DNA from 3 places in the Paenibacillus rhizovicinus genome. Region 2 is predicted to be linked to each of the others. Evidence: a T-box and tRNA genes for the amino acid it is inferred to sense, from the RefSeq annotation. Region 2 holds a T-box; the other regions hold tRNA genes.
What was found. The T-box of region 2 lies ahead of leuS (leucine--tRNA ligase). A T-box ahead of a tRNA ligase gene usually reads a tRNA of that ligase, here a tRNA-Leu.
Positions count from the first base shown of each region.

Region 1 (4,168 bases), 2.1 Mb from region 2:
CTCGGATTTGCTCAACTCGATAATCCTGTTCGCCTGATGGATTTCGTCGGCAACCTTGGCGGCAAAATCGCTCGTTCCCCGATATATGCTTTGATCTGATCGACCGATTGTTTCGTTTGATCCGACAGCTTGCGCACTTCGTCGGAGACCACCGCGAAGCCTTTGCCGTACTCGCCCGCCCGGGCCGCTTCGATCGCCGAATTCAGCGCCAGCAAATTCGTCTGGCTAGCAATCTCCTGCACAATGTTGACGACGCGACCGATCTGAGTGACCGACGAAGTGAGTTGCACGACCAGCGCGTCAGCCGTCGCCGAGCGTTGATAGATTGCCGATATTCTCCTCCAACGCGGTCAATTGGTATTGCCCTTCTGCGGCGAGCGACTGCGTCTCGCGGGACGCCTCGGCGCTGCGTTCGACGGAACGGTTCACATCGTCCGCTGCCGCGATCGAATTTTGCACCGAAGCGCTCGTCTGCTCGGACATAGCCGCCATCTCTTCGCTGACCGTGGTTAATTTTCCGCTTTAATTCCTCTTGGACCTGTTCGTACTGCAGTTGCCGCTGCCGGACGTTTTCCTTCTCGTACGCCTCCAGCACGATTTGCTGCTCGAAATTGAGAATTTTCGTAATCGCCTTGCTGATGCGCAGGCTTTCCTCGCGGTCTTCGACGTTACGGTTTACGATGAGCATCAGCGTGTTCTGCAAGTTCTGGAACGCACCCATGTACCATTTCGGTTCGAGTCCGATCCGGCTATGCTCATCGGCGACGCGCATCCTCTTTTGCAGGTATTCCTCGTCAATTCGCCCGCTGGACATCTCGATCAGATGCGACTTCAGCGTTTGCCTCAGCCGTTCGACCGTACTGTTGCTTGTAATGATCGCTTGAAGCGATTCTATCCCTGTTATCGTTTGGTAAAAACCGTCCACGATTTCTTCGATATACTGGCGCACGAGCGGCTGAACAGACTGTATAAGCCGCACTTCGTCCAACGTCAGGATCGATCATCACATTGTTTCAGAATGACCGGGTCTTGGATGTCGATAGATGCCGGAACTGTCGACTGGTGCCCACTTCGCCAGCTTTCATCGATCTTGTGGTGTTTTTCCCCAGCGAAGCGCTGCAAAACGGGAATGAAAAACTTCCTTTTTATATTTGGTGGTTTGTTCTGGGTCATTCTCGGGTCACTCCCTCTCTCAAATCATGCATTTCTTCCGAAAATAGTGCTCATCCATTGCTCAATCAACTTCTAAAAATGAGCTTCTCATAACGATTTCTCCATAATCATGAATAATATATGATTAAAATGAGAGTGATCAATCGAGAGATTGTTAACACGGTGTGCAGTTCTATTAAACACTTGATGAACTTGGAAGGCCGACTCGGATACGATTCTTTCATCGTTCCATTCACACTTGTTTCCGAACCCCCTCTGGCCAATCGCTCTAAATCTTATGGATGCCATTCCGTTTGCGGATAACTACAGCTGACCCATTCCAACCATGACGAAATGCAAAAAAAGTCTTTCGCCTCCAACTAACAGAGACGAAAGACTTTGAGGACTTACGCAATACATGAATATCAGCGGTCTGCTATTTCGCGTAACGGGCATTTCCAAAGGCGAGTGAAGTTATAAATAATAACCTGTACGCTTAACCTTGTAAATCATTCGGAATTCCATCCGTCAGCTTTTGGACGTTGTGGAGTTCCATTTTAATAAGATCAATATCGTCTAGAATCTGGTCCGATAATTCGGTAATTTCATTATGTTGCTGATGCTGTACATGGAGATCATCCGTATTCACATTCGACTTTTCCGCATATAATTCTTCAAACTTCAGAATAAGCTGTTTACATTCAAAAATAATGTCATGTAGAGATTCTTTCGAGCCTTTTTGATTAGTCATAGCCATCTCCTGTTTCTCTAAGTTTAGGCGGTACGCCCCCAAAACGATATCTCCATTATCATGTACATTGTATTATTAATACGAATAGGTTCAACCTAGAGATTATTAACACGGTGTATAGTTTTATTTAAACCACTTGATGTAAGTGCATTTTCCGATTATTCTCAAATAAAAAAAGCTCCTGAACCGTCAAAAGGACCGATTCAAGAGCTGATTAATTATTAAGTTGGTGCGGTCGAGAGGACTCGAACCTCCACGGCTGTTACACCACTAGAACCTGAATCTAGCGCGTCTGCCAATTCCGCCACGACCGCATCTGGCAGATCGACTGCGACAGCGTCGCAATCACGTTTCTTATAATATCATCCGAGTTCATCGAAGTCAAGGAACGCGATAATGTTCTAATTTTCTAACAATATAACGGCTCTGTTATACTTCGCTGCGCGGTGCTGTTACAGGCTCATACACATAGCTGCGGCTTAACTTAACGACCTTGCGGTTCCGCTTGCGAATGACGACGCTCTCCGCATCCCAGGCAACGACAATGCCGAGCACATCATTGATTTCAATGTTGTCGCGAACGACCCGCACGGGCGTCCCTTCGATCCGATAGCGGTCCAATTGTTCTTCCGTGATCATACGCGTCCTCCGATGCTTCGCCGATGGTTAAAAGAACCTCAATGCCGCGGCAAGCGCAGGCACTGAGGTTCCCCTTCATTTCCGATTTAGCTGACATGTTCCTTGGAATCGTTCGTTTCGTACCATTCGTCCAGCACGCGGGATGACATGACCCGGCTCGTAACGTATTCCGCCTGTTTCTCCGTGAAGCTTTCTTTCCAGTCGATTTCAAGCTCTTCCGAGAGCTTCACGATCGTGAGCAGCTCCGACCATGCGACGTACCGTTTGTACCAGAAAAATTGGGGATGCTCGATCATATAAGGATACAAATCGTCGAACTCCGTATGCTTGCAGTCGAGCGCACGTTCAAAGTGGTTTTTCGCGTCCGACAACTTGGTTAATAAATACTCAGCTGATAGATTAGCCATGTTTTCTGCCTCCCCCATCTGTACTTATGAACATTATAAGTCAAAACGCGAATCTCGGAAAGATGTTGATTGTGGAACCTATTGTTCGAATCGGATTTTGCCGCCTTCGAGCGACGCGATCTTCGCAAGCGATTCGACCCGGATGCCCTGCTCGCGGATCGTCCGCGCGCCGGCTTGGAATGATTTCTCCACGACGATGCCGAGACCTGCAAGCTTCGCGCCGGAACGCTCGATGATCTTGATCAAGCCTCTGGCAGCGTCTCCGTTAGCAATAATATCGTCAATGAACAGCACCGTATCGTCCGGCGACAAGAATTGACGGGATACCATGATGTCCGTTACGATGCCCTTGGTAAACGACGGGACGCGTTCGGAGTATGAATCCGGATCGGCGATCAGCGTTTTCTTGCGGCGGGCGAATACGAGCGGCACGTTCAGCGCCATTGCGGCCGTGAAAGCGACCGGGATGCCGGAAGACTCGACGGTTATAACTTTCGTGATGGGCGTCTCGGCGTACAGGCGCGCGAATTCCTTGCCCATCTCCAGCGTTAACTGCGGATCGACCTGATGATTCAGCAGTGCGTCCAGCTTCAGGACGTCTTGATTAATTATCGAAGCTTCGCGCAGAATGCGTTCTTTTAACAGTTCCACTCGCGTTCCCTCCACCAAAATCTTTTCCGTTAAAGGTACCATATGGATAGGGATGCATGCAACTGAAGGCATGAATTGTATGCTCTCAACTGATTTATTTGCAACTTTCTTCCAAATCAAACGTCTACATAGTACAACGGCTTGAACGACTCTATCCCGCTTCATCTTAAGGAGGTATCGTGCCATGAAACCCAACTATACCAAGCACGCCGTCCATACGGCAGCCGTCGCCTTGTTAGTCCTCTCCGTAACGGGCTGCCAGCTGAGCGTTGCAGGCGTGTCCCATCCCGCGCAGGACGACGATGTCGTCGACGTGCAGCAAGCCTATTCGGGCCAAGAATCGGACAGCCCTCAGAAAACGTACAACACGAAGGACAAAGGCGACGTCATCGCCGTGAAAGACCCGCTCGAAGACGACGGCTCCGCGACCGATCCGGATGCGACGACGGAATCCTCTACGGGGAAGCCTGCTAAACCGACGCCGCCTGCGGCCAAAGCCGATAAAGCCTGGAATGCGCAAGCGCCTCGTTTGATCGGCGTCGCCATCGGCGAATCCAAATCGGAAGCC
Region 1 covers NZ_CP048286.1:6,288,277-6,292,444, reverse strand. The annotation lists gene GZH47_RS28100 (hypothetical protein) at 1-15, opposite strand, end outside; partial or broken gene GZH47_RS34775 (methyl-accepting chemotaxis protein) at 101-245, opposite strand; gene GZH47_RS33905 (hypothetical protein) at 301-483, opposite strand; partial or broken gene GZH47_RS34710 (protoglobin domain-containing protein) at 629-949, opposite strand; gene GZH47_RS34705 (hypothetical protein) at 991-1,173, opposite strand; gene GZH47_RS28080 (hypothetical protein) at 1,649-1,903, opposite strand; tRNA gene GZH47_RS28075 (tRNA-Leu) at 2,131-2,217, opposite strand; gene GZH47_RS28070 (hypothetical protein) at 2,333-2,542, opposite strand; gene GZH47_RS28065 (hypothetical protein) at 2,629-2,949, opposite strand; gene GZH47_RS28060 (xanthine phosphoribosyltransferase) at 3,028-3,600, opposite strand; gene GZH47_RS28055 (hypothetical protein) at 3,785-4,168, shown strand, end outside.
Region 1: it has a tRNA-Leu gene. The T-box ahead of leuS (leucine--tRNA ligase) is inferred to sense a tRNA for this amino acid. The anticodon was not compared.

Region 2 (4,168 bases):
TTTCCGCTTCGTCCGTATCGGCCGCGATGGAGATCCGATCCATGATCTTGCCGTTCACTTGCACGACGATCTCGACTTCTTGATCGACCGTCCAAGCTTCCTCGTAAGCCGGCCATGCTGCATAAGACAAGGCGTCGGTGCGGCCCAGCTTCGACCACAATTCCTCGGCGATATGCGGCGCCAGCGGCGACAGCATTTGCACGAACTGCTCCACGGCTTCGCGCGGCAGCGAATCCGCTTTGTACGCGTCGTTCACGAAGATCATCAATTGGCTGATCGCCGTGTTGAAACGCAGGTTCTCGTAATCGTCCGTTACTTTCTTCACGGTGCGGTGCCATGTGCGCTTGAACGCATCCGCGGCGTCGCCGCCGATTTTCTCGCTCAGCTCGCCGTTGTCGCCGATGAACAAGCGCCATACGCGGCTAAGGAAACGGTACATGCCTTCTACGCCGTTCGTATTCCAAGGCTTCGTTGCCTCCAGCGGGCCCATGAACATTTCGTACATGCGCAGCGTATCCGCGCCGTACTCGTTCACGATATCGTCCGGATTAATGACGTTGCCGCGGGATTTACTCATCTTCTCATTGTTCGTGCCGAGAATCATGCCTTGGTTGACCAGCTTGTGGAACGGCTCTTTCGTATCGACTACGCCGATATCGTAGAGCACCTTGTGCCAGAAACGCGCATAGAGCAAGTGAAGCACCGCATGCTCGGCGCCGCCGATATAGAGATCGACCGGAAGCCATTCGGCCTGCTTTTCTTTGGAGCAGAGCTCTTCGGCGTTATGCGGATCGATGAAGCGCAGGTAATACCAGCAGCTTCCTGCCCATTGCGGCATCGTGTTCGTCTCGCGGCGCGCGCGCATGCCTGTTTCGGGATCGACCGTCTCGACCCATTCCGTCACGTTGGCCAGCGGAGATTCGCCTGTGCCAGACGGCTTGATCTGTTCGACGTCCGGCAGCAGAAGCGGCAATTGATCGTCCGGAACCGGCTTCATCGTGCCGTCTTCCAAGTGAAGAATCGGGATCGGCTCGCCCCAATAGCGCTGACGGCTGAACAGCCAGTCGCGGAGACGATACGTTACTTTGCCTTGGCCTTTACCCTCTGCTTCCAGCCATTCAATCGCCTTCGCGATCGCTTCTTCCGTGCCGAGGCCGTCCAAGAAGCCCGAATTCACATGCGGTCCTTCGCCGGCGAACGCCGCTTCGCTCACGTTACCGCCCTGCACGACCTCGAGGATCGGCAGATCGAACTGCTTCGCGAACTCCCAGTCGCGCTCGTCATGGCCGGGAACCGCCATAATGGCGCCCGTCCCGTAGCCCGCAAGCACATAATCGGCAATCCAGATCGGCACGCGTACGCCGTTGATCGGATTGATCGCATAAGCGCCCGTGAATACGCCCGATTTGTCTTTGTTCAGGTCCGTACGCTCCAGATCGCTCTTGCGCGCAGCCGTCTCCTGATAGTCTTTCACCGCTGCTTGTTGTTCCGCCGTCGTAATCGCAGCCACCAGCTCATGCTCAGGCGCAAGCACGCAGTACGTAGCGCCGAACAGCGTATCCGGACGAGTCGTGAAGACGACGAGCGATGCATCGTGACCGTCGATCGCGAACGTCACTTCCGCGCCCGTGGATTTACCGATCCAGTTGCGCTGCATGTCCTTGATGCTCTCCGTCCAGTCGAGCTCTTCCAAGTCCTCGAGCAGGCGCTCTGCGTATTCCGTAATCCGAAGCACCCATTGGCGCATCGGTTTGCGGATGACCGGGTGATTGCCTCGTTCACTGAGGCCGTTAATAACCTCTTCGTTCGCCAATACCGTGCCAAGCGCCGGACACCAGTTGACCGGTACTTCCGCTACGTAAGCAAGCCCTTTATTGAACAGCTGGATGAAAATCCACTGCGTCCATTTGTAGTAATCCGGGTCCGTCGTGCTGAATTCGCGGTCCCAGTCGTACGAGAAGCCGAGCGATTTGATCTGGCGGCGGAAGTTGTTGATGTTCTTGACCGTAATCTCCCGCGGATGCTCGCCTGTATCGAGCGCATGCTGTTCCGCCGGCAATCCGAACGCATCCCAGCCCATCGGGTGAAGGACGTTGTAGCCGCGCATTCTTTTGTAACGCGAGACGATATCCGTCGCCGTGTAGCCTTCCGGATGTCCGACGTGAAGCCCTGCTCCGGACGGATACGGGAACATGTCGAGCGCGTAAAATTTCGGTTTGCCCGCGTCCTCCGTCGTCTTAAACGATTTGTTCTCATCCCAATGCTTCTGCCATTTCGGCTCGATAACGAGCGGGTTATAACCCTGCTGTTCCTGACGTTCCTGTGTCATAATCGATTTACCTCCCTGTTCTCTACCCTGTGCAAGCATGCCTGCATGCCGCAGAATGCAATAAAAAACCTCCCGCCCCCAGCGAAATCGCTAGGGACGAGAGGATTACGCTCCCGTGGTACCACCCTAGTTAACGGACGGTATTCTTTACCGCCGCTCACTCTATACCCTTAACGCGGGCGAAACGGCATGCTTCCCGAATCGGAGATTCGATCGCATGCGGCTCCAAGGCGAGTTCGCTTCACGTTGGTCCGGCTTCCACCACCCGCCGGCTCTCTAGTCCTAACGCTCCAAAGCTACTGCTCCTCTTCAACGCCATCTTTTCAATAGATAATTCGATTATATGGAACGTGTCGCGTCATGTCAAGGTTTGTAACGCCTACTGACCCTATAATACAACAAGCCGCCAAGCGGCGCTTGACGGCCATGCCTATGTCTGTCTGTTCATAACGTCTATGGATAGCTCCTATTCAAGCTGACAATTCAACCGTCACTTCACGGCGGCAAAAAACAACCGCTCCGTGTCGTTATCCGGCGATTCCAGCTTGAAGTCTCCGAATGCGTCCACCTTCGAGAAGCCGGTCGCCAGCAGGGCTTCCTTAATCCATTCCGCGTCATACGCGCGCTGAACATGCACTTCCTCGATACGCGCGAACGTTCCTCCGCGACCCCCGGAAGCTTCGGCGAAAATCGTCAACCGATGCTCGATTTCCATCCGCTCCTCATCCAGCTCGCTCGTCCAGATATACGCGACATCCGGCTCGTCCAGCACGAAAGGCTGCTCCTCCGCATAACGCTGCAGCGTTTGCGGCGCATGGACGTCGAACAGAAAGACGCCGCCCGGCTTCAACCCGGCGAATGTCGCCTGAAACGCGGCCAACACATCGTCTTCCTCGGTCAGATAGTTGATGCAGTCGCAGAACGAAATCACGCTGTCGGCAGGCTCGCCGATCTCCCATTCCGTCATATCCTGCTCCAGCCATGTCACCGTTCCGCCGATGACCGCATCGCCCTGCTTGCCGCGCCCGATCGTCAGCATATCGGATGAAAGGTCGATCCCGTATACCGTATAGCCCGCGCGAGCGAGCGGAATCGATACGCTGCCCGTGCCGCAGCCGAGATCGACGACGGTCGACGGTTTTCCGTACCGCTTCCAACAGGCCTCCGCGAATGCAAGCCATTCCCCATAAGGCATGTCCGCCATCAAGCGGTCATATACGGTTGCAAACTGCGTGTATGCTTCCATCACGCCGCCTCCTTACTCCGAAACGCCCGGTTTCGATGCCGGTGCCGGTTCAGCCGATGCCGCAGCGCCCTGCTCCGTCAGCTTCGTCCAGCTGCCTTCCTGCGTCACAAGCCCGTCGCGCATCAATTTACCCAGGGCACGCTTGAACGCGCCTTTGCTGATGCCGAACTTTTGCTTGATGATCTCGGCCTGCGTCTCGTCGGAGTACGGCATTCCGCCATTCGGACGTTCTTTCATAAACGCCAGAATCCGGTCGGAATCCTCCAAACGGCCGACTTCCTTGCGCTGGTTCATCGACAGGTTCACGCGTCCGTCCTCGCGGACGAACGTCACGCGCGCCTTCACGCGCTCGCCAAGCCGCAGCAGCCGCGTCCGCTCCTCCGCAGGAATGAAGCCGTATGCGCCGAAACCGAGCACGCCGCCGTCGATCATGACGAACGAGCCGATTTTGAGCGTCTTCGTGACCCAGCCTTCGACCCAAGTGTTGTGCCAGGAGCTCGGTGCGTTGAACGCAACCTCTGCCAGTTCTTCCTCGAACGCGACCTTCGCGACCAGACGGCCGATCTTGTCGTGGGCGAGGATAACATGCACCT
Region 2 covers NZ_CP048286.1:1,337,014-1,341,181, forward strand. The annotation lists gene leuS (leucine--tRNA ligase) at 1-2,329, opposite strand, end outside; T-box leader at 2,419-2,651, opposite strand; gene GZH47_RS06225 (class I SAM-dependent DNA methyltransferase) at 2,820-3,575, opposite strand; gene GZH47_RS06230 (CvfB family protein) at 3,588-4,168, opposite strand, start outside.

Region 3 (4,168 bases), 2.1 Mb from region 2:
ACCTTAAACACGGCTGGGGTATACAACTACACCGGTACAGGCGGCGCGGGGAACGGCACGATTACAAGCGGCGATAAGATATCCCTCGCGGGCGGACAGAGCATTACGATAGCAGGTCTGCCTGCTGGCACCACGTATACCGTAGCAGAAGATGACTATGCTGCTACCGGTTATGCAACGACCAAGACGGGCGACACGGGGACGATCGTGACGGACGACTTCCAATCCGCCCAGTTCGTAAACGCTAGAGACGACTGGTTCGGCAGCCTGAAGATTGGAAAGTCTGTAAAGGGCAACGCGGGCGATAAAGCAAGGACGTTCGATTTCACGGTGAACTTGAGCGCAGCTGGCGTATTCAATTACACCGGCGCAGGCGGCGCGGCGAATGGCACGATTGCGAGCGGCGATACGTTCCCTCTCGCTGATGGTCAGAGCATTACGATAGCAGGTCTGCCTAGAGGCACAACGTATAAGGTCGTGGAAGCCAGCTACGCTGCGGACGGATACGCCACGACTAAGACGGGCGAAAGCGGAGCAATCGTAGGCGCGCAGGAGCAAACCGCCACCTTCGTCAACACGAAGAACGTGTGGTACTCGGCAGACGAGGGCCATCTGACGATCAGCAAGACGGTGTCCGGACCGGACGCCGATCTGACGAAGAAATTCAGCTTCACGGTTGATCTGAACGGCGCTCCGGGCACGTACGCATATTCGGGCAGCGGCGGCAGCGGGACGATTCGGAGCGGCGGCACCGTGGCGCTCGCACATGGAGAGGCGATCACGATTGCAGGCCTGCCGCTGGGAACAAGTTATACAGTCGTCGAAGCGGATTATTCCGCGGAGGGATATACGACGACAGACACTGGGGCATCCGGCGTCTTCAACTCGACCGGAACCCAGAGCGCGGCCTTCGTGAACGTCTATGAGGCGAAGAAGCCTGAGCAGCCGACACCGGGCGGCGAGGACGGCGGCAGTAAGGATAACACGGGCGGCGAGGACGGCGGGAAAGACAACGGCAGCAAAGATAACATGAGCGGCGAGGACGGCGGGAAGGACAACGGCAATCAGGATGACAAGGGCGGCGAAGACGGCGGGAAGGACAACGGCAGCAAGGATAACACGGGCGGGAAAAGTGATGGAGGAGGCCAACAACCGGGGAGCGGTAATGGGGGCAGCTCCGGCGGTGCCGGTGACAAATCGACGGATGGCTCGACTGGCGGTAGGACTATCGCAACCGGCAGCGGCGGCAAGACGGACCACAAGGTCCAAACGGGCAAGGACGGCACGCCGAAGACCGGTGACCGCAACGACAGGCAGATAGGTCAATTCGGGTTGATTTTCTTCGGAGCGGCGCTTGCTGCATTAATTGTCGCGAATGTTATCTCGCGTAGAAGAATCGGCAGGAAGCGTTACTAACAAGTAGAGTTCAATAAATAACTTCGACTGGAGGGCCTGTTTAGCGGATAACCGACACCGCAGCAGGTCCTCGTCGCGGAGAGGGGGAACGGCATGAAGCGTAGCAGAGTGCAGCGGAATTTGCTCCTGCTCACAGGCCTATGCATCGTCGGCATCGTCTGCTCGGCATACATGTTTCTGTCCGCCGATCGGGAATATACACAGGGCGATACGGCCTACGATCAGATCCGAGCGTACAACAAGACGCCGAAGCAGATGTCTGCTCCAGCGTCGTTGCCGGCTTCCGGCCAAGAAGAAGCTGTTAATGGCGGGGAACCGGCTGAGGGCGCAGTTGATTTCGCCGCGCTTTCGGACTTGAATCCGGATACGGTGGCCTGGTTAAAGTCCGATAATACGGCGATTGATTACCCGGTCGTGCAAGGGCAAGATAATGCCTACTATCTCGGGCACCTGTTCACGGGCGAGGCGAATCGGATGGGCAGCCTGTTCGTCGATTACCGGACGCCTGGCGACTTCTCCGGGCGAATGACGATTATCTACGGCCATCACATGAATAATGGTTCTATGTTCGCCTCTCTGCTTAAGTATAAGGAGCAGAAGTACTACGATGCTCACAAGCAGATGCAGGTTGAGACGCCGAGCGGCCGTTATACGTTGGAGTTGTTCGCGGGCATCATCGCGGACGGCAAAGAGGAGTTCCTCCGGCGCGACTTCGACGATAACGACGATTATGCGGCCTATATCCATTCGCTGGCCGAAGCGTCGACTTTTCGTTCAGATGTGACAGTGGCGGCGGATGCTAGAATCGTGGCCTTGGTTACTTGTTCTTACGAGTACACGAATGCCAGGTATGCACTGTTCGGGAAGCTAGTTCATGCAGCGGCTTAGCTACATTTAGATGGAATACAGGTTCGAAATTAAGTTGACATTCAATTTCAAAGTATGTTATATTCAAAAAGTCGCTTCTTGCAATGAGGGCGGCAATGCAACAATCGTATGCGGTCATGGCGGAATTGGCAGACGCGCTAGATTCAGGTTCTAGTGTCAGCAATGACGTGGAGGTTCGAGTCCTCTTGACCGCACCACACCTAAAGCGTAACCCTTCATTTATGAAGGGTTTATTTTTTGGTTTTTTACGGCGGAAGGTTGTCTGGGAACGATATGAAGAAATAGTTGACTTTGCCGTGTCATTCATGATATCTTAATAAATGTCGCTTCTAAAGAATTTCGGAAGCGTCATCTATCGGATGTGCGGTCATGGCGGAATTGGCAGACGCGCTAGATTCAGGTTCTAGTGTCAGCAATGACGTGGAGGTTCGAGTCCTCTTGACCGCACCAACTTTAAAACTTCGAAAGCCTTGCTGATGCAAGGCTTTTTCTGTTGGTATGCATCGTGTTTCACGGTGAATAGAAAATATGCTGCGCAGCAGGACAAGAATATCGGATACTCGTCCAAACCAACTGCATCCATTTTCATAGAATGGAAGCATCTAGTTAGGAAAGGGGTTGAAGATTCATAAATGGCACATTTAATCGATTATAACGTAAGCGTCCCTGCAGTCGCAACGAATCAGGTCGCCATAACAGTACCTATGACGCCTACTAAAACCATTTTGGCTGAGCTTGGCATCTACGTGCAGCCGCAGTATGCGAATAACAACCGCGTGCAGCTTATCGCTTCTTTCGGCGCGCAGGGCATAATATTCACGCCAAGCGTGTTGTTCCGCGTTTTCCGCGACACGCAAGAAATCTATTACGGCGTACACGGTCTGGAAACTAATTATGAACATTACGGTTTGGTGACGTTCCAAGTCATCGACATCAATGTACCGGCCGGCGCGCATGGCTATTCTGTCTATTGTGAAAACTTGGATGAAGGCACAGAAGCGCAAATCATCGGACCGATGAACGTAAGCGCGGCTGTATACGCGGTTTAATTAGATTTTTAATTTTTACGAAAGGCCGAACCGCGATTGCGGTCCGGCCTTTGTCATTGTGAATAGTTAGGGAAGAAACTCCATAGCCGTCAGGTTCGTCATGACCTGTTTCAACGGATATACATAATTTTCCCACTTTCCACAAACAATGTGTCTGACGCGTTTAGAAAGAAGGCGAATGTATTGAAGAAGATAACTAAGTTTGCGGTGAGGTGCGCAGTCGCAGCAGCTGTGCTGGCCATGGCGCTCATCCATGTTCCGGAACAAATGAACAACGCTGAGGCAGTAGGGAAAGAAGCAGCCGAAATGAAAGGCCACCGCCAAGTGGCCATCGTCATCGACGACTTCGGCAACGGCATGACGGGCACGCCGGAAATGATGCAGCTTCCCGTGAAATTCACGACGGCGGTCATGCCATTCATGCCGACGACGAAGCAGGACGCGGAGCTTGCGCACAAGCTCGGCAACGATGTGATCGTGCACATGCCGATGGAGCCGGTCAGGGGCAAGCCAGAGTGGCTCGGACCCGGGGCCATAATGACGTCGATGAGCGAAGCGGAGATCCGCAAGCGGGTGGAAGCCGCCATAGATGACGTTCCTTTCGCAGTCGGCATGAACAATCATATGGGCTCCAAAGTAACTGCCGACGAACGGGTCATGCGGGTCGTCCTGACCGTCGTGAAGGAAAGAGGCTTATTCTTCCTCGACAGCCGGACGACTTACAAGACGGTGCTGCCGAAGCTGACAGCCGAATTAGGCGTACCTCTCTTGTCGAACCAAGTGTTTCTCGATGACGTATATTCGACGAATCACAT
Region 3 covers NZ_CP048286.1:6,296,467-6,300,634, forward strand. The annotation lists gene GZH47_RS28105 (beta strand repeat-containing protein) at 1-1,416, shown strand, start outside; gene srtB (class B sortase) at 1,510-2,304, shown strand; tRNA gene GZH47_RS28115 (tRNA-Leu) at 2,415-2,501, shown strand; tRNA gene GZH47_RS28120 (tRNA-Leu) at 2,668-2,754, shown strand; gene GZH47_RS28125 (exosporium protein C) at 2,937-3,353, shown strand; gene GZH47_RS28130 (divergent polysaccharide deacetylase family protein) at 3,621-4,168, shown strand, end outside.
Region 3: it has a tRNA-Leu gene. The T-box ahead of leuS (leucine--tRNA ligase) is inferred to sense a tRNA for this amino acid. The anticodon was not compared.